Regions from separate parts of the Anaerospora sp. genome, predicted to be linked through region 3. Evidence: riboswitches for the same ligand, from Rfam matches in the RefSeq annotation. Region 3 holds a riboswitch; each other region holds the start of a gene.
The links. Region 3 has a riboswitch for cobalamin ahead of RTR76_RS11680 (hypothetical protein). Riboswitches for the same ligand answer to the same signal wherever they lie in the genome.
Positions count from the first base shown of each region.

Region 1 (6,167 bases), on a different contig from region 3:
AGAAGAGTTAAAAGTACCCTTATTTGACCGGAGCCAAAGGAGTTTAAGCCTCACATTAGAAGGCAATTTATTTTTACAGCATGTGAATGATATTTTGCGACGTGTTAATGATTCCGTTTCAGAAATGCAGGATTACCGTACTATGCAGACGGGATCAATTAAAGTGGGAATTCCACCGATGATTGGTGTATTTTTGTTCCCCCACATTTTCAGTAAATTCCGAAGTTTGTATCCGAATTTTGAATTGACAATTGTCGAGCAGGGAACGCTTTCCATTTTGCGGCTGCTTGAGCAGGGCAAGCTGGATATTGGTTTTGGCGTTCTTTTTGATAATCAGTTAACAGCAATGGAAACAATGCCTGTTGTTCAACGTCAAATTGTCGTATGTCTGCCTCATGAACATCGGTTGAGTGCTTTGTCGCAAATACCGATTGCAGCGCTGCAGGATGAACCGTTTATTTTGCTGCAGGAAGATACCTATAACCGGCAGATTATTATGGAAGAATGTAAAAAGCATTTGTTTGCACCAAAAGTTATTTTTTCAACAAGGCAAGTACAAACCATTATTAATTTAGTGGAACAGGGGATTGGACTTTCCTTTTTGCTTGATGTAGTTGCCCAAAAACAGACCAATATTAGCAGCCGCCCTTTGGAACATCCCCTTAATATTCAAACAGGACTTGTTTGGCGTAAAGACAAATATCTATCGAATGCATTAAAAGCATTTATCGATTTTATTAAAGATTCATTTCCGGTAGAAAACTAGTGTCTTGTCAAAGTTGTGAATTAGAATTAGACAGTGTAGATTTTTTTGCAATGCAAGGCGGAGGAGTCCGCGCATATCGAGAATATGTAAGGCGACGACAACGCAGCAGTGCGAAAAAATCTACGCTGGCTAAACTAAGATTTAACTTTGTCAAGACACTAATTGCTTTGGTAGAAATCGTCAGATTTAAAAGAGATTTGACAAATATCAATAAATAGTGCTATTATCAATACAATTTCATGAGCGAAATAGGTGCCCTGCGGGGCTTAATAGGGAAGACCGGTGTAAAGCCGGCGCGGTCCCGCCACTGTAACGGGGAGCAAACCCAAGAGATACCACTGAGGCGAAAAGTCTTGGGAAGGTTTGGGTAAGTGATGATCCTAAAGCCAGGAGAACTGCCTGTTTAACAATCACCGTCATACCCACGAGCGATGGGAAGGGGATTACTAGAGCGATTTTCCTTCTTGGCTTTCCGGCCAGTTCTATCTGAAGATTTCTCTAATAACTAGACCTTCCTGGGCTGATCAGGAAGGTTTTTATGTTTTTGCCGGATGTTTCGCTTATATCCGTCATTTCCATTTTGCACAGTACGAGAGGAGAATGAAAGATGAGTTTTTTTGAGTTATTTAATAAGGGTGGTCTGGTTATGTATCCGCTACTCCTGTGTTCGCTGTTTGTGGTTGCTATAGCAGTTGAACGTTTTCGTTATTATCGCAGTGCTGATACGGAGCTGGAAAAGCTGCTGGCAGCTCTCAAACCCAAACTGAAGGCCGCGGACTGGCCGGGGGCAGCTGCGGTTTGCACGCAGACCCAAGGGGCTGTTTCGCAAGTTTTGCTTGCCGGTCTGACAAGGATAAAATATACCAGCAAGCTGGAAAGTACGTTAGAAAATGCGGCTCAGCTTGAGGCTGCTAATTTGCGGAGAAACCTTGGTTATCTGGATACGATTGTTACTTTGTCGCCATTGCTCGGATTATTAGGGACTGTTGTTGGCATGATTCAGTCCTTCAGCGTGTTTAATGTGAAATCAGGACAGCCAATGGCCATTACCGGCGGTGTGGGGGAAGCGCTTGTTGCGACAGCGGCAGGCTTGTGTGTAGCTGTTCTGGCTCTGCTTGTACATAGTTATTACAGTCATCGGCTTGATGCCGTCGTAACCGATATGGAGCAAGCCTGCTCTGTTTTTCTAGACAGTGTGGCAGGTGATGAGTAATGAAGCTGCGCAGTTCACGACTGGAGCGGTCGCCTAAGCTGATGATTATTCCCATGATTGATATTATTTTTTTCCTGCTGGTGTTCTTTATGATGAGCACGCTGTATATGGTAGAACAAAAGTCAATTCCCGTCAATTTGCCGCAAGCTGCTGTTGCGCAGACAGACTTGGAGAAACCGATTGCGGTGACAATAACGGAGACTGGCAAAGTACTTGTTGATCAGGAAGAACTCCCTGTAGAGGTGCTGGCAAAACGGATGCAAATCGAAGTTGCACGAAAATCGGATCTAGCGGTTGTTCTCCGGGCAGACCGGCATACGGAGCATGGCCGGGTTGTGGCTGTACTTGATGAGTTAAAACAGGCAGGTATTCGCAGAATTGCTATTGCCACAGAAGCTAAGGCAAGGTGAGCAGTATGAGCAAACGTAATGAATGGCTGCGGGCATTGGCGTTTTCTATTGTTATACATATAGGGCTGATCATTTGTATTGGCTGGTTTGCGGCACATATCTTTACGATTCCGGTGGCCGAGCCTGTTGTGGTGGAGCTGGATCTAATTGCAGATCCCGGAATGCAGGAAAGCTCTGCGCCAGGCAGTCCGGCACTGGCGGCTAGTCAGACGGTGCCACAGCAGGAAATGGTTATGAAGACGACTGTACCAGTAAAACAGCAGGTAATTGCAGAGATCGCAGAAGCTGAATCGGTCATAACGGAGACTGAGGCAGCTGCTCAAGCGTTTTCGAGCTCAGCTAATAGGTTCTCGTCGCAGGGAACTGGAAGCGGAGGTGAGTTTGCAGGAAGCGGTTCTGGATCAGGCTCAGGAGCAGGTTCGGGCGGCGGCACCGGCAGCGCGACAAAAGGTCTCATTTCGCCTCCCCGGATTTTGCAGAAAGTAGAGCCCCGTTACCCGGAAAGTGTCAGGCGCGATGGAGTAGAAGGAAGTGTAACCGTTAAAATGGAAATCATGGAGAATGGCAAGCCCAGCAATGTTTGGGTTGTAGGTTCTTCAGGGAGAAACGAATTAGATGAGGCTGCAGTAAAAGCGGTTGAGCGGTGGCGATTTGTGCCTGCCCGCGATTCCGCCAATGGGCAGCCGGTAGTGTGTATTACTACGGTAGAAGTTAAATTTCGTCTGAATTAAGCATATTTAAGTGCAGGCTTTTCCGTTTAGCTCATATCCCTGGAAGTTGCTGATTGCAGGCAGCTACTCAGCTGCCAAGCAATGGCCAGCGGTGAAAATGAGCGCATCGGTTAGGTGATGGGGCAGAAAAATATTGAGGAAAACCTGTAACTGAAAAAAATAATGAAAAAAAGTCAGCATGCACAGAAAAAAACGCTTGACGAAGGGATATTGTTTATGGTAATATTCTTATGTCAGGTGCGTGAGATCACATCAAGTGATCGCCTCCAGGAAAGGAAAATTCTCTGGAAGCTCGCAATTGCTGACTTCATACATGCGGGAGTGGCGGAACTGGCAGACGCACTAGACTTAGGATCTAGCGCTTTACGGCGTGCAGGTTCAATTCCTGTCTCCCGCACCATAGGATATAGGGGGCTTCAGAGTTTTCTCTGGAGCCTTTTTCCTTTTTATAATCGCTGATTGCAGATAGAAGAAGTATTCTGAATTCAGACGCTGGGGAAGAAGCGGGGGACGATCGTGGAATAGACTTCGTATTTAATGTAATAAAATTCCGTTTCCTGGAAAAGTAAAAAAGGAGTGAATCCTATGAGCAGCAATTTAAAAACTGAAAAAAACCAAATCAGCAGCAATCCCCATGTAATAGACACAGAAACGGGTGAGTTAAAGCGAAGCCTGCAAGCACGCCACATGAATATGATTGCAATCGGCGGTGCTATTGGTACGGGCTTGTTTGTCGCCAGCGGTGCCTCTGTTAGTACGGCAGGGCCAGGCGGAGCTTTATTCGCGTATGGTGTAATTGGCATTATGGTTTATTTTTTGATGACCAGCCTGGGAGAAATGGCTACCTATTTGCCTGTCTCCGGGGCATTTGGCACCTATGCCAACCGGTTTGTTGATCCTGCGCTAGGCTTTGCCGTAGGCTGGAATTACTGGCTGAACTGGGCTTCCTGTCTGGCAGTGGAGTTAGTTGCCGGAGCTATTATTATGAAATTCTGGTTTCCGGATATTCCTGCCATGGTGTGGAGTGGATTGTTTTTAGTCATGCTGTTTATATTGAACTTATTATCTACCCGCGCATACGGTGAAAGTGAATTCTGGTTTGCCGGGATTAAAGTAATCACAGTTGTCGTTTTTTTATTTGTTGGTGTTGCCGTGCTTCTCGGCTTTGGCAACACTTCATCACCCGGCTTTGCCAATTGGCATACCGGAGAAGCTCCTTTTGTGGGCGGATTTGGTGCGATATTAAGTATCTTTATGATCGCAGGATTCTCTTTTCAAGGGACGGAACTGGTGGGAATTGCTGCTGGTGAGAGTGAAGAACCGGAAAAAAATGTGCCTAAGGCTATTAATACTGTATTCTGGCGCATTTTGCTGTTTTACATTGGAGCTTTATTAATTATTGGTTTTTTACTGCCCTATACGGATGAAAATTTGTTGAAGAACGATGTAGAGAACATCGCTGTCAGTCCTTTTACATTAGTGTTTTCCCGTGCAGGCTTAGGAACGGCTGCATCTATTATGAATGCAGTTATTCTTTCTTCGGTGCTTTCAGCCGGGAGCTCATCTTTGTATGCATCCTCGCGAATGCTGTATGCTTTGGCCAAGGAAGGCAAAGCGCCACAGCTTTTTGGCAAAGTGAATAAGCGGGGAGTACCGGCTAACGCTCTTTATGCAACAACTGTTTTCGGATTACTTGCTTTTCTAACCTCGCTTGTCGGTGACGGTACCGCTTACACCTGGCTGTTAAATATAACTGGTGTAATTGGTTTTATCGCCTGGCTGGGAATCGCCATTAGTCATTACAGATTCCGGCGGGCCTTCATTAAACAAGGGAGGGACTTAAGCGAATTGAAGTATAAGGCTAAATGGTTTCCCTTCGGACCGTTGTTTGCCTTTGCCCTTTGTTCTATCGTCATAATTGGGCAAAATTACAATGCCTTTTTAGGCGGGACTATTGACTGGTATGGTGTAGCCGTATCGTATATTGGTATTCCCGTGTTTTTAGCAGCTTACTTAGGCTATAAATATGTGAAAAAGACAAAACTGATCCCTTTGGAGAAAGTGGATTTGAGCCGCTCTTAAATAACTGGATAGCCGGCTCATACGAAAGCCAATCACTCCCAACTTTAGGTAAATTAAAGTTGGAGTGATTGGCTTTTCTTATTACATAGCAACCACCGGCTTTGTTTTCATTGAATAGCAAATATGTTTGTGGCATAATGAAATTACAGATTTTTCACGCTATGACGTGAAATGGTAAAGTTCTGCTAGAAATCTTATTTATTTTTGGAGGGGTGAACATTTTGGCAGATGAAAAATTTCAGGTTATTGTCATTGGTGCCGGACTTGCAGGCAGCGCAGCTGCTTATCAGCTGGCAAAAGCCGGGCGGGAAGTATTGTTAGTCGACCGGGGCAAAGGGCCAGGCGCAAAAAATATGACGGGCGGTCGTATTTATACATATGCGCTTAAAAAACTATTGGGTGACGAATGGCAGGAGGCTCCGCTTGAACGGGAGGTAACGAGAGAAATGATGATGATGATGACACCGCAAACAAGCGTTGCCATCGACTCAACATTTTCATCGGTCAACCAGCAGTCTTATACGGTACTCAGGAGCAAGCTGGACGCGTGGCTAGCGGCAAAAGCAGAAGATGCGGGAGCCATGATGATTCCGGCCAGTACCGTTGACACGTTTCTTATGAGGGACGGGAAGGTCTGCGGTGTTAAAATCGGAGATGAAGAGCTTGAAGCTGATTTAGTGATTAGTGCTGAAGGCGTTAATTCTCTTGTGGCGGAGAGATCTGGGATTATTAAGCCATTAGAGCTCAAAAATATTGCATTAGGGATTAAGCATATCGTTCAACTGCCTGAAGCGGTAATTAATGAGCGATTTAATACAGTCAGTGATGTTGGTACGGCAATGCTGTGTGTTGGCGAATGTACGAAAGGCATCAGCGGCGGTGCATTTCTCTATACGAATAAGAACAGTATTTCACTGGGGATGGTCGTTGATTCTCTTAGCTGGAAGAATGCGAAACTTCCGGTA
Region 1 covers NZ_DALZUO010000002.1:124,584-130,750, forward strand. The annotation lists gene RTR76_RS02585 (LysR family transcriptional regulator) at 1-766, shown strand, start outside; cobalamin riboswitch at 1,000-1,184, shown strand; gene RTR76_RS02590 (MotA/TolQ/ExbB proton channel family protein) at 1,374-1,979, shown strand; gene RTR76_RS02595 (biopolymer transporter ExbD) at 1,979-2,389, shown strand; gene RTR76_RS02600 (energy transducer TonB) at 2,395-3,120, shown strand; tRNA gene RTR76_RS02605 (tRNA-Leu) at 3,436-3,520, shown strand; gene RTR76_RS02610 (amino acid permease) at 3,808-5,202, shown strand; gene RTR76_RS02615 (FAD-dependent oxidoreductase) at 5,424-6,167, shown strand, end outside.
Region 1: another riboswitch for cobalamin. It lies ahead of RTR76_RS02590 (MotA/TolQ/ExbB proton channel family protein); the one in region 3 lies ahead of RTR76_RS11680 (hypothetical protein).

Region 2 (6,167 bases), on a different contig from region 3:
GGATCCGCTTATGCACATTAATTACACCAATACCTGTGGAATGGCCTTGTGTGACCGTTCTTCTTTCCGCTCTGAGCATGTTACGAATCCGTTCCGGCGCCACACCAACACCTGTATCGGACACAACAATTGTTACCCTCTCGCCCTCTGACTTGCCGGAAATATGGATACACCCGCCGTCTTTCTTAGGCTCGATACCGTGAATAATAGCATTTTCCACTAAGGGCTGCAGGCTGAGTGCAGGTATGGCCACCGTCAGCAGCTGTGGGTCAATCTCAATTATTGCTTGAATTCGATCGCCAAAACGAGCTTTTTGAATAGTCAAATAATCATTGATATACTTAATCTCGTCTTCAACTGTTCTAAGCTCCTCAATATCCCTCAGGTTATTGCGCAGCAAGTCAGAAAGAGAGTACACAATTTCCTGGGTTTGGTTTGCCCCTTCCAGTAAGGCCAGGCGGGCAATTGTGTTTAGCGTATTGAATAAAAAATGAGGGTTTACTTGCGATTGGAGTGCTTTCAGTTCACTTGCCCGAAGCAGGCTCTCTAAATCAGCCTTTTCCTTCATTTCTGCCATTAACTGCTTTTGGGCAATATTTGCTACTCCCATTTCCACGATATAATTGGACATGATATAAATCAAATCAGCTGCAGCCTTCAATTTGTTTTCCGGTATGATTTCAACTATATCGAATAACTCAGATAAGGTAGCCTCATCCATTGCATAAGGTGCTAACCGGCGAAACATTTCCTGTTTGGCATCGAAATCTTCTTGCGGCAAAACGACCTGTCCAGCTAAAAATGCTCCAAGATATTCGTTCTGCACAATAATAGGTGCAGCCAGGTCGGTAAGCCCGCCGTGACAGTGATAAACGAAAGGCCGGTGCAACTCTACTGCTTTTCTGCCGCCCCGATCGTCGCAGGCCATACAACGAACAAAGCCTTCCGGATGAGAGCGGACAAAGGTGCAAAACTTGGTAAAGTTACTTGGCTTAGTAATAGGCTTGCCATCGGGATCAACTATGACAGCCGCCAAACCGGTAGCTTCAGAAAACTTATCCTGAATTTCCTGCAGCACTTGCGTATTGACAATTTCACCTAAAGAAAACTTGGTATAAAATTGCACAAAATCCCCCCCACACATAAAAACAATAGGAATAAATAGGACTTTATTGCTCGTGTAAGGGGAATTATTGGCTACCTCCCATCCCAGTTCCTGCGTACAGCAATAAATCAATATTTGACGGCAAATAACTAATATTCAAAATGTTCTTTTCATATTGCCGCCAATTGAGAAGGTTCAGGCTGACTGAGAACAAAATCAGAAAGTCTTGCCGTATGATAAATGGCAAAAATCATCGTTTTTAGCATGGAAATCATCAATATCGCTCCCGTACCTTCACCAAGGGCCATATTGGCCCGAATGGGCACATCGTCTACCAAAATATTGCCTAGTAAAAGAGCATAGGCCATTCCCGGTTCCTTTGACAGATGGGAGGGAACAGCAAAATTTTCCGCAGTATTATGAATTCTGGCAGCACAGGCATAGGCTACTGCCGTAATAAAGCCATCAATAACAAAAGGCACCTGCTGTTTGGCACACTCAACCATCCCCGCACAGATTGCTACAATATCAAAGCCTCCAACTGACCGTAAAACATCTTCAACGGACCGGAATTGGGGCTTATGACGCTCAACGCCTTTTGCTACAACAATGCGTTTTCTTTTCAGTACCTCGCTGGTACCACCTGCTCCAGAGCCGACGACAAATTCGGGCAGTATGCCTGTAAGTCCATGCAGGACTGCTGAGGACGTAGTCGTATTGCCAATTCCCATTTCACCAAACGAAATCAAATTTACGCCTTCTTTGGCAGCACCCGCAACCGCCTCAGAGCCAGCGTTCCAGGCTGCTGAGAATTCCTCTGCCGACATTGCTTCTTCTTTCATAAAATTTTTTGTCCCGAAAGCAGCTTTGCGATTCAGGCCTGCTGCCTTTTGATGATTAATTCCTACATCGATAACGGTGTAGGGAATAGTATTAGCCTGGCAGAAACAACTTATCGTGGCCTTACCGTCAACCATGTTTTGTGCTTGTAAATAGGTAATTTCCGCTGGATAACTGACTACCCCTTCCTCCACTACTCCGTTATCTGCTGCAAAAATAAAATGATGAGGCTTAATTTCCTGATGCATGGTACCCCAGGCCAGCAGGATTTTACGGATATGTTTTTCTAACAACCCTAAGCTTTCCGTTGGTTTTGCCGCACCATTAATCAGTTCTTCTACCCTTGCCTGATAGTCCATTCTTTTCTCCCCCTATTTTTCATTTCCCAGTAAAAAAAGCCTAACCCCAAAAGGGCTAGGCTTTTTACAAATCCTATCCTTCTGGCATTCCTTCTTTCGCGGAAGGTTAATGACAGCCAAACAGGCAGGTCTCCTGGCTTACAGATCATCAGAATCCTGCGCCTTCCCGGATTTAACGGTGGCATTAGCAGGCTTTCCTTCCTGATTACAGTGGCGCGACCGCGTCGTTTACGGACGATACGTCCTTCGAACTTCCCTATTCTCCTCTTTTCGCTAAAGAGGCACCTGTTTAGTGGCATATGTAGTTGTAAGTATCGTACCATTTCTATCTATGAGACCGTTCTCCTATCGCATTTTTGCGCTTAGCAATATGTTAAAGCATTTGGTAAAAAAAATGCTATTCCTGATATTATTCAGTTCGACGACAGGCTTACCCCGGCTAGACAGCCGCTAGATTTGTTAAGCTGTAGGATTAAATTGCCAATCTGCTGCCAAGTGCGGCATTCCAGCTTGTACCGCTCAACATACAATGGTATCCTGTGGACAACACTATTTTTACGAAGGGACTATCGTATGAATAAAATACACGAATATTTTATGACTCCCATCAGCATTTTAGGTACAGGCTGTCTTGGACAGATTACTACCTATATCAAGCCTATGGCCTGCAGGAAAGCCCTTGTGGTTAGTGATAAGGCATTGGTAGACATCGGATTGATTAACGGTCTCCTTGAACTGTTGTCTAACGCGGGGATTTTTTATGTCATTTATGATAATGTCTCCCCTAATCCTACCGTGCAGCAGGTCAATTACGGTTTGAAGCTGTTTCGTGACAATGGCTGTGATTTTTTACTGTCTTTCGGCGGCGGTTCTCCCCATGACTGTGCCAAGGCAATTGCCCTGCTTGCAACAAATGGCGGAGCTATCAGCAATTATGAAGGCTTAAATAAATCAAAAAAGCCTGCAGCCCCCCTTATTGCCATCAACACCACCTCCGGTACAGGCAGTGAGTTAACCCGCTTCTGTGTAATTACCGATGAGGAAAGACATATTAAAATGACAATTAATGACTGGCATGTTACTCCCTGCATTGCTGTAAACGATGCCGAACTGATGACTGCAATGCCGCCCGGCCTTACTGCCGCCACAGGCATGGACGCCCTGACCCACGCCGTTGAGGCTTATGTATCAACAAATGCAACACCGGTCACTGACTGCAAAGCCCTAAAAGCAATCGAGCTAATCAACCGAAATCTATTCACAGCTTATCAAGACGGTAACAATCTTGAAGCCAGGGAAATGATGACCTTTGCCGAATACTTGGCCGGTATTGCCTTTAATAATGCCAGTCTGGGCTATGTACATGCTCTTGCCCACCAACTGGGCGGCTTTTACAACTTGCCCCATGGTTTATGTAATGCAATTTTATTGCCGGCAGTGATGAAATATAATCTGCCATGCGCTATCGATAAATACACTGACATTGCCCGGGCTATGGGTATTGTCACTAACGGGCTGACAGCTGAGGAAAGCGCCATGTTAGCAGTTAATAGGGTTCGTAAACTGAGCCAAAGCCTTGGTTTGCCTCAAAAGCTCAGTGAAGTACGCGGTTTTAAAGCGGAAGATATCCCGCTCCTGGCTGCCAATGCCCTGCTTGACATCTGCTGCCTGACTAATCCCCGCCAGGGAACGCAGGAGGAAGTAGAGGAAATTTACCGGTCGCTGCTATAAACAATAGTAGAAAGGGTAGCTTACACGAAGTAAGCCACCCTTTCTACCTATATGTCACACAAAAAGGGGACAGTCCCCCTTTTTTTATTTATAACTTGCGATTGGCTTAGCCCCTTCGATCTCCAGCCAGCTCCAAAATAACATTTTCTTTACCCGTATTACCATAGAAGGATAGTCTGCTTTAGGCTGGATATTAGGAGCATAGAATACAGTAATATCTTCAATGCTAACCCGGTTATATTGGTCAGGCTCGGTGGGCGGCCCCAATGTTATCACCGGCAGATAACTGCCGGTGATATGCTGGGTAGAGCAGGCACAGCCGCCCATTGCAGGCTCAAGCTTCAAACTGACAACAACAGAGCCCGACCGCTTATTGATATACTGTGCCGCTGCCTGTTCAACGATAAACATGCCCTTCACGCTCCAGGCTTTAATCCCAAGGTCCGATAAATAGCCGCTAAATCCTGTAATAAAGCCGCCCTTATCACAGACTCCTTCCCATGGAGCATTTCACTTGCGGTAAAGGCTGTTACTTCCTGCAGCAAACCGTCTGCTGCTGCAATTACTTTTTCTATCCCGCCCTGCTGATAAGCTGGTAAAAGCACTTCATTAAACAGCCTGCTATCCTCAGGCTGATATTCAAAAACTGACCGCCAAAGCTTCAGCCAATCTGCCTCTTTGCAACCTAATTCGTGCAATACCTGTACTTTACCACTGCCAATCGAGATTAAAAGAGCAGACAGATATACACGAAACGCCGTATTAAGCTGCTTCTTGGTCACTTTCTTTTCCACTGCCGTCCTGGACAAACGAATGCCACTTTGCCCTTTAACGCCAAATATTGTTGCAAATAGTTCATCCATTCCGGCAGCAGCTATAAATAAGACGCGTCTTTGCTGCTCATTGCCGGATTGCTGGCCCCCCCTGCTCAAGTACCGTTGCGTATACCGGCCGACAAGACGGTAATAGGGTCCTTTCATCCCTGCAAACAGATCATGAATGACGGTTACAATAGGGATGACGATCACCTCTTTACTATACTATTCCTTTACTTTTGGCCTCTGCCAGCAAAGTTTCTCTAAAGTCAGGATGGGCGATACCGATTAAGGCTAAGGCACGCTCTCTAAGGCTTTTGCCGCGCAAATTGGCAATGCCATATTCTGTAACAATATAATGAACATCATTGCGCGAAGTGGACACAGCGGCTCCCCTGTCAAGCTCACAGGCAATTCTCGATACCTTGCCGCCTGAAGCGGTAGACGGCAGTGCAATAATTGACTTGCCGTTTTTGGCGCGGCTGACGCCGCGGACAAAATCGACCTGACCGCCAATGCCGCTAAACTGCCTGGAACCAATCATTTCCGCATTTACCTGCCCCATCAGATCAACTTGCAAAGCCGAATTAATGGATACCATATTGTCATGCTGGCCAATCACACAGGGATCATTAATATAATCCACCGGGTGAAGCTCAACCTCCGGATTACCGTCAATAAAATCATATAATTTTCTGGTACCCATGAGAAAAGCGGCCATAAATTTGCCTGGATTGATTGTCTTCTTTTTGTTGGTAATAACGCCCGCTTCTGCCAGCCCAACTACACCGTCGGAAAACATTTCCGAGTGGATACCGATATCCTTTTTGCCGGTAAGAAACAGCAAAACCGCATCAGGAATAGCACCAATTCCGAGCTGCAAGGTTGAACCATCGGCAATCAGGCTGGCTACATTTTCACCTATTTGCTTCTCTATTGCCCCAATTACCGGAGGTTTAAGTTCCAGTAAAGGCTCGTCTTTTTCTACAAGGAAATTGACTGCATCGAGGTGGATTTTAGCGCCTCCAGTACGCGGCAGCTTGGCATTAATTTGTGCAATAACCGTTGTTGCACATTCTGCCGCCGCCACTGTGTAGTCCGCCGAAAGGCCGTAACTGCAAAAACCTTCTTCATCAGGCGGCGTTATCTGAATAAGAGCGACATCAACCGGCAGCAGCTTTTCCCGGAACAATCGGGGTATTTCAGAAAAGAAGCAAGGCGTATAGTCCGCTCTTTTCTCCTCTACCGCTTTGCGTGTAGACGCTCCCACGAACAAGGCATTGTGACGAAAACTTGCTTCCATTCCCGGTTGGGCAT
Region 2 covers NZ_DALZUO010000005.1:136,166-142,332, reverse strand. The annotation lists gene RTR76_RS06685 (PocR ligand-binding domain-containing protein) at 1-1,126, opposite strand, end outside; gene RTR76_RS06680 (nicotinate-nucleotide--dimethylbenzimidazole phosphoribosyltransferase) at 1,276-2,304, opposite strand; cobalamin riboswitch at 2,410-2,608, opposite strand; gene RTR76_RS06675 (iron-containing alcohol dehydrogenase) at 2,878-4,035, shown strand; gene RTR76_RS06670 (CC/Se motif family (seleno)protein) at 4,120-4,446, opposite strand; gene RTR76_RS06665 (hypothetical protein) at 4,452-5,063, opposite strand; gene RTR76_RS06660 (acetyl-CoA hydrolase/transferase C-terminal domain-containing protein) at 5,071-6,167, opposite strand, start outside.
Region 2: another riboswitch for cobalamin. It lies ahead of RTR76_RS06680 (nicotinate-nucleotide--dimethylbenzimidazole phosphoribosyltransferase); the one in region 3 lies ahead of RTR76_RS11680 (hypothetical protein).

Region 3 (6,167 bases):
AAAACTGTCGAATTGAGGAATTTATTGTGGAGCTAAAGGTTAACTCTATTTTAGATTGCTTTATGCAGGCATTACCGTTATTTAATAGTTTGTTAAATAAAGAAATTGGCGTATCTTTAACCGATTTGGAGAAGTTCTTACTTTATAAACCGGCAAAGAATTTTGATATGAGAGTTTCACCGGGAGATCCTATAAAACCCGGCTCGGCAGTTGAGCAAGCTATTCGAGAGAGGCGCAGAGTTATAAGAAGAGGCGATAAGACCCTTTATGGAATGCCATATATTGCTGTGTGCTCTCCAATATTTGATGAGTTAGGGAATGTATTAGGATGTGCTGTAGTGACTGAACCAGTAGATATGCAGGATGCTATGAAGGAGATGGCTGGGATATTAAACCAGGGCATTAGTTCCATAGCTGGCACTTCAGAAAAAATATCCGCCCAGACACAAGAAATAGCTTCACTCATTACTAACTTAACTCAGGCTGCCCTGAAATCAGAGGAACGAGTGAGAGAAACAGACAAAATTATAGGACTTATTAAGAATATCTCAAGTCAAACAAATCTATTGGGGCTTAATGCCGCAATCGAGGCTGCGCGAGTTGGCGAAGCAGGGCGTGGTTTCAGTGTAGTAGCAGAGGAAATACGTAAGTTAGCTACTGAAAGCGCTACATCTGTAAAGAATGTTGATTTTATTGTTAAAGCAATTCAACAAGATAGTACTCAATCATACAGGCATTTTGTGCAAGTCAATGAAGCAATTAATCAAATTGCGTCATCAATTGTTGAAGTGACTAGCGCAATTCAGCAAGTCGGTTCTCTTGCTCATCAACTTGATGAGCTCGCTGATGAGCTAACCCAAAATACGTAATCGATCAAAGCGTTAAAGCTTTTCGATTTTATAATAGGTGGAGGATAGCATGTCTAAAATTACTACAATAGAACAAGCAATGCAGAAAATAGAAGATGGTATGACACTTATGATTGGGGGATTCCTTGCTGTAGGCACACCAGAGGTATTTGTGGACGCACTAGTAGCTCAAGGAACAAAGCAGCTTACTGTTATTGCGAATGATACGGCTTTTCCTGATAAAGGCATAGGGAAACTTGTGGTCGATGGCCTACTAAAGAAGGTAATTGTTTCTCATATTGGGACAAATCCGGAAACTGGAAGAAAAATGAACACGGGTGAACTTGAGGTTGAACTTCTACCACAGGGAACACTTGCTGAGCGTGTTCGTGCTGGTGGTGCCGGATTAGGCGGCATATTAACGCCGACTGGGATCGGAACAATAGTTGCCGAAGGAAAAGAAGTGATAACCGTTGACGGAAAAGATTTTCTGCTAGAAAAACCGTTAAGAGCTGATGTCGCTCTTATAAAGGCGTATAAGGCTGATACTGCAGGAAATTTAATATTTGAGCGCTCGGCCCGCAATTTTAACCCACTGATGGCTATGGCAGCCAGGGTCGTTATCGTCGAAGCAGAGAACATCGTAGAAGCTGGTCAAATTGATCCGGATCAGGTAATGACACCAGGTATTTTCATTGACTGGATTGTCCAGGGATAGGGGGGATTAAGAGATGGATGCAAAAACGATAATTGCTAAACGGGTTTCGCAAGAGTTTCAGGATGGTAATGTTGTAAATCTCGGTATTGGTATCCCAACATTAGCCGCAGACTTCCTGCCAGAAGGAGTAAGGGTTATCCTACAGTCTGAAAACGGCTTCGTTGGCTTAGCTCCACTAACTGGCCCACCTAATCCCAATTTGGTCAACGCAGGAGCTAAGCCTGTTTCAATCATTCCCGGTGGTGCTGTATTTGATAGTGCAATGTCTTTCGCTATTATTCGAGGGGGACATGTTGATATTACCGTGCTTGGCGCATTAGAAGTTGATCAGACAGGAAATCTTGCGAATTGGATGGTTCCGGGCAAACTTGTACCAGGAATGGGGGGAGCGATGGATTTAGTATCAGGCGCTAAGAAAGTGATTGTTGCCATGGAACATACTTCAAAAGATGGGGTTTCAAAGATCTTAAAAAAGTGCACTCTTCCATTGACTGGGAAAGGTGTGGTTGACTTGATTATTACAAATCTTTGTGTATTTGAGGTGGTTGAGGCTGGACTTGTTCTTAGGGAATTAGCACCCGAAGTATCAGTGGATGATGTGCGAGAAAAAACGGAAGCGAATTTTTCAGTTGCAGTTCCCTTGCTTACGATGAAACTTGCGTAATGATTAACGATTGAACAGAGTGTTTGCGAATGCAAAGGAAAAACATGCAATGAAGCATACGCAATTTAAAAAGGCGCCTTACGCTTTGCGAAAGTGCCTTTTTGCCGACGATCTGAACAGGAAGCTATTAGCTTGCTGTTCTTTTTATATTAGAGATTTTTTCTTTACAAAGCTGAATATTTGAGTATATCAGCTAAATAGGTACTGCTGCCAAACCATGCTTACTCATCATGTCAAGCCAGTCCCGAACCGGTTGACGGGAAAGCCGCTTGGGATGAACAACTGCATACGTCTGCCAGCGGGGCGGCAAGGGTGAACCGGTGAGGGGAATTTCAATTACGGAGTTTCTGTTCAAGGCTTTTTGAACAGTAGAACGGGTCAGAATAGCTGAACCGGCTCCGTCTTCAACAAGGGAAACAATAAAAGACGGATTACCGATGTTAGCGTGAAACCAACGTGTTCCTGGCAATAATTGGGCAATCCAATCACTGAAAGCTCCTCCCCAGTTATGAAACAGAAAATCAATCTTTGCCAGGTCCTTAACCGGCATTTCCACCTGATTTGCAAGCGGATCACCGGGAGGACATATTAAAACAAAATCTTCTTCATTACATAGGAATGTTGTAAACCGGCGAATTCTTGGCAACTGATAAACGATTGCAATATCGATAATGCCGTCTACCAAAGACTGCAAAATATCCGTTGAATGGCCGGCAACTGCTTTTACCGAGATGCGGGGAAAGCAGCGCAAATATTCACGGTAAACCGGGAGTAAGAGATTTGGCATTGCTGAATATACATTTCCTATAACTAAGCGGTCATCAAATAGGGCTGCTGAATTTAAAAGGGCTTTGCCATTTTCGAAGTCTTCCAAGATATGCTGGGCATAAGGAAGAAACATAAGGCCACTTTGCGTCAATACCACACGCTGATTATCTCTGATAAACAATTTTTGCCCTAATGTCTTTTCCAGCTCGGCGATACGGGCACTAACTGTTGATTGGACAATATTTTGTATTTCTGCCGTTTTTGAAAAGCTCTTCGTTTGGGTTAAAATTTGCATTGTTTTTAAAACTTCTATATCCACTAAGGCTCTCCTTATCTAGTGTATTAAAAATTTCGATAGCAATTATTAATATGTTTCGTTTTACAAATAAAAACTCCTTTCTTTATAATAAAGATAGTTACCGTTATTGAAAAACATTATCAACTACATAGATTGAACAGGTGTTGCTATATGCGACTTAATAGAAAAACCGGTTAAAGGCCGGTGCGGTCCCGCCACTGTAATGGGGAGCAGACTCAAGATAATACCACTGGGATATACATCCTGGGAAGGTTTGGGTAAGCAATGAGCCAGAGCCAGGAGAACTGCCTGTATGACGTCACCATTTGACCTGCGAGCGACAGGGAGGGGATTAAAACGGCAGCTGCAATGGCTAAAACCGTATGAGCCCTTTCCTTTTTTATCTATTAAGAAGGACAGGGCTGTTTTATTTATCGGCGAGAGCTCTATAATCAGAGCAGTACATACCTGCTTTGCATTCATAGATGATTATTCGAAAGACGAGGGGAGCAAGACATGAGAAAACGACTAAGAAAACAAGTAATCACGGCGCTTACTTTAACGCTGATGACGGGTATGGGGGTGGCTGCAGCAGAGGAAAACCCGTATGCTGACGTGTCTCAAAATCACTGGGCTTATGCTGAAATTGATGCATTGGTCCAGGATAAGCTGATTGCTGGCTATGATGCGGCTGCCTATGACAAAGATAAAGTTGCTACCCGCTATGAAATGGCCCGGTTTTTAGCCAATGCACTGAGTAAATATGATCAGGCTGACAAACAGCAAAAGGCAAAGATTGACCGGCTGGCACATGAATTTGCCGTAGAGCTGAATACGCTTGGCGTGCGGACAGTGCAAACAGAACAACAGCTCCCTAAAGAAGCGGTGCAGCCGGCAAAACAAACGAAAGCAAAGAAAACGTCAGTTACGATTGACGGCGAGACTTTAATTGAAGCCTCAGATGTGGACAGTAAAAAACAAGAAGGCAGCAATGCCTTTAATTGGCGGCAGCGGCTGCACCTCAACGCCGATTTCAATGACCGGGTGAGCTATAAATCACGTATTCAGGCCAGCGGCAAATTTGGCAGCGGCAGCTCAGAAAACGGGAATACATCCAATGAAATGCGCTTTACCCGCAGCTATATCCAAGTGAAAGATTTCTTTGGCATTGATCAGTTTCAGGCCGGCCGGATGGCGCTGGCTGTTGGCCGTTATTTTCCCCTGGCCTTGCAGGGCGATGCTGACGGTGTTGCGCTGAAACATCAGTTCGGCAAAACCAGGCTGGACGGCTATTGGGTCAATCCGGAAAAAAATACTGATTTAAAAGGGATAAATCTGAATTTTGCACCCACAAAATCCTTTGAATATAATGTAGGCTATATTTCTGCTGATGGCAGCCTTAAAACGGATGCTCCAGCAGTGGCAGCAAACTATGTGGATACCGGCCTTTCATGGGAAATACAAAAAGGGGTTACCGGCGTACTTAATTACACAAAATCCGATGCCTCCGGCTCACCCGATGCATGGGCGGCCCAAGTCTCGTATAACTGGGTAAGCGGCAAGCGGCAAGCAGGATTTTATTCCTATGAGGGACTTGTCAACATCCTCGTACCCCATGATCAGGCTATTGCTCTTACCTACCGGGATATTGATAAAGATGCCTTGCCTGGCAATTACGGCAACTTTACTGGGGTTGGTGAAGCCAAGACAAACGGCCATAAAGGGTTGATGCTTGGGTATCAGAATATGGTAATGGATGGTATCCGTATGTCGCTGCAGTATCAAAATCTGGAGGATAAGTTAACCGGTAAGCATGACCACCGTTATTACGGAGCTTTTGATATGTATTTTAATTAATGCTTCGCTGATACGGCAAAAGAGGAAGGGGATTAAGAAGTGAGTAGCAAGAGTTATAAGAAATTATTTGCAATAGCAATAGTGATTACTATGCTGGGCAGCATACTTCTGGCTGCGGGCTGCGGCGGCAGTAAAAATGAGAAGACACAGGCAACGGCAAAAGACGAGATTGTTGTTGCTATCGGCGGTGAAAAGGCCTCGGGCTTTGATCCCGTTACCGGCTGGGGGGCCCAGGGGGGAACTTTGTTTCAAAGCAAGTTATTGGATGTCAGCCCGGACAATAAAATCGTCAAGGATCTGGCAACCGATTATAAAGTAAGCAGCGATGGCCTGACCTGGACCTTCACTATCCGGGAAGGCGTAAAATTTCATGACGGCAAATCGCTGACGGCTAAGGATGTGGCCTTTACTTTTAATAAAACAAAGGAAGCGGCCAGTTTCGTTGATTTAACCGAGATGGATAAAGCGGAAGCAGTGAATGATAAGACTGTTGTTTTCCATATGAAGAAGCCAATGTCGATTTTTCCATATCAGGTGGCAACACTGGGGATTGTTCCGGAACATTTATATGGTGACGGTAAAGCTTATGCCCAGCAGCCAATTGGCTCCGGTCCGTATAAATTCGTCCAGTGGGACAGAGGCCAGCAGCTGATTGTAGAACGCAATGATGATTATTATGGCGGTAAAGCACCGTTTAAACGGATTGTCTTCTTGTTCCTGAACAATGATGCCGCATACGCGGCGGCACAGGCCGGCAAGGTGGATGTGGTAAAAACAACGGAAGCACTGGCCGTCAAAGCCATACCGGGTTATAACATTGTTGACTGCAAAACCTTTGACTTCCGCTCCGTCTCGCTGCCTGTTCAAACTCCGGGAGAAAAAAGCGGGGAAGGCTATGAGATCGGCAATGCGGTTACCAGCGATAGTATAATCAGAAAAGCTCTGGCTCTGGGTGTAAACAGAAAACAAATGATTGACAATGTATTGAACGGTTATGGACAGCCTGTCTTTACC
Region 3 covers NZ_DALZUO010000012.1:99,470-105,636, forward strand. The annotation lists gene RTR76_RS11660 (methyl-accepting chemotaxis protein) at 27-869, shown strand; gene atoD (acetate CoA-transferase subunit alpha) at 919-1,566, shown strand; gene RTR76_RS11670 (3-oxoacid CoA-transferase subunit B) at 1,580-2,230, shown strand; gene RTR76_RS11675 (LysR family transcriptional regulator) at 2,424-3,317, opposite strand; cobalamin riboswitch at 3,439-3,624, shown strand; gene RTR76_RS11680 (hypothetical protein) at 3,813-5,153, shown strand; gene RTR76_RS11685 (ABC transporter substrate-binding protein) at 5,193-6,167, shown strand, end outside.

Region 4 (6,167 bases), on a different contig from region 3:
TGTCTTCCCCTGAAGCACTGGATCATTTCACCGGGGTTAGCCAGCCAGTTAAATTCCCGGTAATTCCAGCCCCAGGGTGCCGCAACTTTGACTGCGTTGTAGCTGTCGAAGTAGCCCCAGCGGGCAAATATCCGTCCCTGACCGATGTCCTGTCGCTGTTCCCATAGCTGTTCTAACGGGATTAAGCGGTATCCGGTGTGCACCTTCAATTGATTACCTGCTCCTAGCGCATAAATGCTGCTTGTCTGTAAAAGTGTTCTATTTTTCACACAGGCATTTATCTCATGGGTTTCTCCTTTTACCTGTAGGAGAGGATGTCCGTTTTCCACCCGAAGTTTATTTCCATCCCAGTTTTGCCACCGGTGATTACTGTATGTCACCAGCATATCCAACTGATCAGCGCCATCGCCGTTTTTTTTGATGGCTGCCAGTATGCCGGTCATGTCATGCTCGTGACCGCCGCCGCCGGCATATCTCGGATAGTACTGGTAATAGCCGATGAGATAATGGGTTTCACATTCCACTACCGAATAATACATCGCTTTTTCCAAGGGATAAAAACGCAAGTTGTACCAGTTGTTGTTCAGCCGCCAGTCCAGGTCAAAATTAACGGTGGTAAACACATTCTGTGGTGCAGCCATCCCATCACTTTGGTCTGCCAGGTAGAGGACGGGAGCCCACTGTGCAGCAAGCTGCTCTGCAGGCGCTGCAGCAACTGCTGGTACCTTCAAAAACATTACAAATAAGACGGTAATCAGGCAAGCCCATTTCTTCATCCTCTCCTCCTCAAAGCTCAGTGTCCATTATTTTCGGAGTCAGCATAATAACCAGCTCAGTTTCTGTCGTTTGTTTGGTTGTTGAGCGGAAGAATCCCCTAACGATAGGGAGATCGCCCAGTAATGGGACTTTAAAGGTATCGCTGGTTTCCTGCCGCTGGATAAGTCCGCCTAGCACGATGGTTGAGCCGCTTTTAACCCTGAGTGTTGCATTAGCCTGACGGGTACGGATATTCGGATTGTTATTTTTCGTAGTATCTGTCTTATTGCTAACTTCCGGCTGTATAAGAGTAGTAATAAAACCATCCTTATTTACCGTGGGAGTCACTTCCAGCTTGATGCCGACCTCTACATAGATAACAGAAATAATCGGCGTACTCCCGGAGGTAGGCTGTGAGGTCTCCACTGCCAGTTTATCTCCGATGAGAATTTTTGCCGTTACTCCGTCCAGGGTGGCAATTCGCGGACTTGCCAGCAATCTTCCCTTTTTGTGTTCAATTAAGCGATTAATGATTCCCTGGATATTGGCGCCATATTTACCGTGTCCGATACGAAATGCCGAATTATCATACAGCGGGGCTGAAGGCAAATACGTTACGGAATCCCAGTCAATTCCCAGTTTCGTTAAATCATCCCGGTTAATTTCGATAATCTGTACTTCAAACATTACTTGCTTCGGCGGTGTATCAATTTTAGTAAGCAAGTATTTGACCTGATCATATACGTCCGGGCTGCCCATAATGACCAGAACATTTCTTACCGGATCAGCTTTGATATTCTCCTCCGGCACTAGCGCACTCAAGAGGGGCCTGGCTTGATCTACCTTCAAATAGTTAAGCTGCACCACTAACGGATACAGTCCTGACATTTCTGCTTCATTATCAGGTGAAGTCTCTACTACTGGAGCCGTTACAGCCGGTCGTACTTGCTCGGTAACGCCAGCAGGGGGCTCAGCACTTGCCGGAGCAGCCTGTGCAAAACAAGGCTGCAAGACCAACGGCAAAAGCAACAAAAGATAAAAAACGCCATGTTTGCGGCAATAAGCCACTGTATTCACCGACTTTCACTAAATATCGTTTTGATTGCATACGTAAAGCCGGAACCGTAAATTAACAAATAAAAAATGGATCTCTCCTATCATCAACCTCCAACCCAAAATGTAGGTGTTGACTATAGGAGAAACCCATTTTAAAAGCTCTCTTCAGCAAAAAAGCACACTGTAGTAAGCCTATGGTATAGACTACTCCGATAATCCCCTCCCCATCTCTCGCAGGTTACGTACTGTACTAGAGTTAGTACCGTACTACGGTGATTGTTCTACAGGCAGTTCTCCTGACTCTGAGTCATTGCTTCTCCAAACCTTCCCAAGACGCTTGTCCCAGTGGCATATCATGGAGTTGCTCCTCATTACAGTGGCGGGACCGCGCCGGCCTTTAACCGGACTTCCCTATTAAGCCCTTGTGTCTTGACCAAGTTAAATCTTAGCTTAGCCAGCGTATCTTTTTTCGCACTGCTGCGTTGTCGTCGCCTTACATATTCCCGATATGCGCGGACTCCTCCGCCTTGCATTGCAAAAAAATCTACACTGTCTAATTCTAATTCACAACTTTGTCAAGACACTAGCGGGCACCTGTACCATTTATTAAGTTTTCATTTGTTTTGTCTATATGTAAAATAATGCCTGCTTTTATTTGTTTTGTCAATATTTTTTATTTTCTTTTTTATTTATGTAATCTTAATTTTCGTTATTTTTACTATATTCTACATTCCATTAATAAAAAGCGATCTGCTAATAGCAGACCGTTTTTTTGCTGATTATTTAATCTCATCCTGCTGCTTATGCTCAAGTGCTGCCTGTCTGGATTCACAGCCAACCCGGCATTAACGAGGAATTTCATAGTAATTGCCCGGTGCATGGCCAATGGATATGCCAGCCATTGCTAACAATATAAGAATTTTTAGACAACTCATACTAAAAATAAGTTTAAATTGATCGCAAAGCCCCTTCTGTTAGCATTACAACTTAAGGTTGTTAAAAATATCAGGAAACAGCACTTCCATCGGCACACCCGAATCATCCTCGATTCTTTTCATAATCATCGGCGATGGATTCTTAACCCCTCGCTCCCAGTAACTCCAGGCCTGCTGAGATACACCATATTGCCTTCCCATTTCCTCCTGTGACCGTTCTCCGCGAAACCGGATCAGCCTTGTCCTCATTTCCTCACCCCTTCAACAACTCTAAGTTGTCCATCTTTATACTAGTACAACTTCGTGTTGTTTGTCAATTGTTTCCACGAAATTTAGTTGTTCTTCTTCCTTTTCACAACAACTAGTTGTAATATAGATACAAGTAGGTGATAGAAATGGTAGCAGATATCATTAGAACAGAACGGATAAAAAAAGGACTCACTCAGGAAGAGTTAAGCAAAATCATCGGCGTTACCCAGCAGGCTGTTGCCAAATGGGAGTCAGGCAAGGCAATGCCTGATACGTCGCTTATTCCCACGCTTGCCAGGCTGTTCAACATACCGATCAGCCGCTTGTTTGGAGTAGAAGAGGCCCCACCTGCCAGTAACACTCCTGCCAATGCCGATGACAGACCGACTTTTTACAGTGTCCCCGTCCTTGGCCGCATCCCGGCAGGCTGCCCGGCCCTTGCCATGGAAAGCTTTACCGGCTATGAGGACATCCCCCGGTCATGGCTGAACAGCCATCCTGAGGAATTCTTTATTCTTGAAATTTTTGGCGACAGCATGGAAGGCGCAAGAATTTTTGACGGTGATAAAGCCCTGATCCATAAGCAAGGCTATTGTGACAGCGGTCAGATTTGTGCCGTAGGCATTATTGATGATACCGATGACTATGCTACTTTGAAATATGTGTATCATCTCGATGATCAGTATGTTGAGCTTGTGCCTGATAATCCCAGGCATAAAAGACGCAAAATTTCTAAAGAAAAGGTACGCATTTACGGTGTGCTCAAAATGACTTACCGACAGCACTTCTAAATTTCAAAAAAGATGTCTTGCTCATTGTCCGAGCAAGGCATCTTTTTCTATTCGCACAAGAAGTATTAATGAAAAATATCCCACACTTGTTTACTGATCAGCAAGGTAGTAACAGCAATAAACAGAGGTCTCACATAAGCCGCCCCTTGCCTAATGGCAACCCGTGATCCTACCAGCGCTCCTACAAACATGCCTGCTCCCATTAACAAGCCGTAGTGATAGTTGATGGAATTCATAAACCCAAACATCAGCAAAGCTGCAATATTACTTGCAAAGTTAAGTACCTTAGAATTTCCGGCAGACTGTACAAAATCAAAACCAATAAACAAAAAGGCAAAAATGAGAAATGAGCCTGTACCGGGACCAAAGAAGCCATCATAAAAACCCAGCGTAAAGGCGCTGATACCACTAAGTACCGCAACCCGTTTGTTCATTCCCTGATAGGTTGACTCGTGGCCCCATTCTTTTTTAAAGAGAGTATAAACAGCGACAACCACCAGCAGGATAGCAACAAGCGGCTTTAAGAAATCCGGGGGCAGCAAGCGAACTACGTACGCCCCCAGAGCGGCACCTGCAAAGGATACAGGAAATAAATACTTCACAAGCTGCAAATCCACTTTGCCTGACCGGATAAAAGAAGCCATGCTCGTTACGCTGCACAGCGTACTTGCCAGCTTATTAGTCCCCAGCGCGAACGTTGGCGGCAGCCCGGTAAATAAGAGTGCCGGCAGGGAAATCAAGCCTCCTCCGCCTACCACCGAATCAATAAAAGCAGCAATAAAACCAGTGCCTACTAAGAAGGCAGCCATTTCAAGAGTAACATGTTCCATTCGTGTGTTCCTTTCTGAGACGGGCGTGATCACTCGTGTATTTTTGTGTATTACAGGAACTTCGCCGGATCGCCAGCTAACACCTGCCAAACTGATATTGATTAACTAAGCATTTACTCCACTGTCCCAACTACAACGGGGAATCCACTGACACAAAATTTAAAGGGCAATCATTCCTAGCGTTCTATGAATGATTGCCCTTTTTTTATTCTTTGCCGTGCAGCCTTTTCTCAATTTGCAGCGCAGTCGGCGTTTTTGCCAAGCCCGCCTCAGAGGTTTCCCTGAGGGATTTCGGTATAAGCAAACCAATTTGATGCATAGCATCAATTACTTCATCAGCAGGGATGACACTGGTTATGTCGGACAGCGCCATATCGGCCGCCAGTAATGCCTGTACCGCACCAAAGGCATTGCGCTTGACACAGGGTACTTCTACCAGACCTGCAACCGGGTCACAGACAACCCCCAGGGTACTTTTGAGCGCAAGTGCCAGTGCATGGCTTACCTGCATAGGCGTACCGCCAGCCATTTCAACCACCGCTCCTGCAGCCATTGCTGCTGCAGAGCCGCATTCGGCCTGGCAGCCGCCTTTTGCTCCCGATATTGATGCATTTTCAGCAATGATAATTCCAATACCGGCAGAAGTAAACAAAGCTGCCACCAGTTGTTCATCACTGCAGTTCAGGCTCTCTGCCACAGCCAGAATAACACCGGGAACAATTCCACAAGACCCGGCTGTCGGACAGGCAACAATGCGCCCCATGGCGGCATTCACTTCATTCACTGCCAGTGCATAAGCTGCCGCCCGGTTCATCGCGCCGCTGCCCAGCGTACAGCCTTTTTCCATCCGGTTCAGCAACCGGTTGGCATCGCCGCCCACCAGCCCGCTTGCCGATTTTTCCGTGCCGGTCAGGCCCGAAGCTACGGCTTCGCGCATAACCTGTAGATTGTCCAGCATGGTACGGTGAATTTCCTCTGCCGGACGCTGACTTCGTTCTATCTCATATTGTTCAACGATTGCAGAAATAGGCACCTGCTTTTCCCCAGCCAATGCTACTAAGTCGCGAATACGTGTAAAACGGATCATAGTAGTCCTCCCTGTCGTCTAAATAGGCGGAACGATGAGCGCCACTTTTACCGCCCCGATCCCCTTGACTAACCGGAGCGCCTCCTCTGATATAATCTGATCTGCTTCTATAATCATCAAAGCCTGGGCCCCTCTTTCCTGACGGGAAACCCGCATAAAGGCGATATTCACACCTTCCTGAGACAAGGCATGAGTTACAAGCGAAATAATACCCGGTTTATCCTGATGAATGGTAAGGAGCGTATTGTATTCACCTGTCAGTTCCACAGGATAGCCATCAATCTCCGTGATGATGATATTGCCGCCACCGACGGAAGCGCCTACTACCCTAACCTTCCGACCGGAAGCACCAGTAACGTACAATACAGCCGTGTTAGGATGAGCATCGCCTAAATCAACAATGGCAAAGTCCACTTTCAGTCCATGTTCAGGTGCAATATCAATGGCCTGCCTGATCCGTTCA
Region 4 covers NZ_DALZUO010000003.1:133,514-139,680, reverse strand. The annotation lists gene RTR76_RS04265 (hypothetical protein) at 1-776, opposite strand, end outside; gene RTR76_RS04260 (secretin N-terminal domain-containing protein) at 787-1,833, opposite strand; cobalamin riboswitch at 2,081-2,265, opposite strand; gene RTR76_RS04255 (helix-turn-helix transcriptional regulator) at 2,793-2,996, opposite strand; gene RTR76_RS04250 (S24 family peptidase) at 3,143-3,787, shown strand; gene RTR76_RS04245 (TSUP family transporter) at 3,853-4,617, opposite strand; gene sdaAA (L-serine ammonia-lyase, iron-sulfur-dependent, subunit alpha) at 4,823-5,704, opposite strand; gene sdaAB (L-serine ammonia-lyase, iron-sulfur-dependent subunit beta) at 5,723-6,167, opposite strand, start outside.
Region 4: another riboswitch for cobalamin. It lies ahead of RTR76_RS04260 (secretin N-terminal domain-containing protein); the one in region 3 lies ahead of RTR76_RS11680 (hypothetical protein).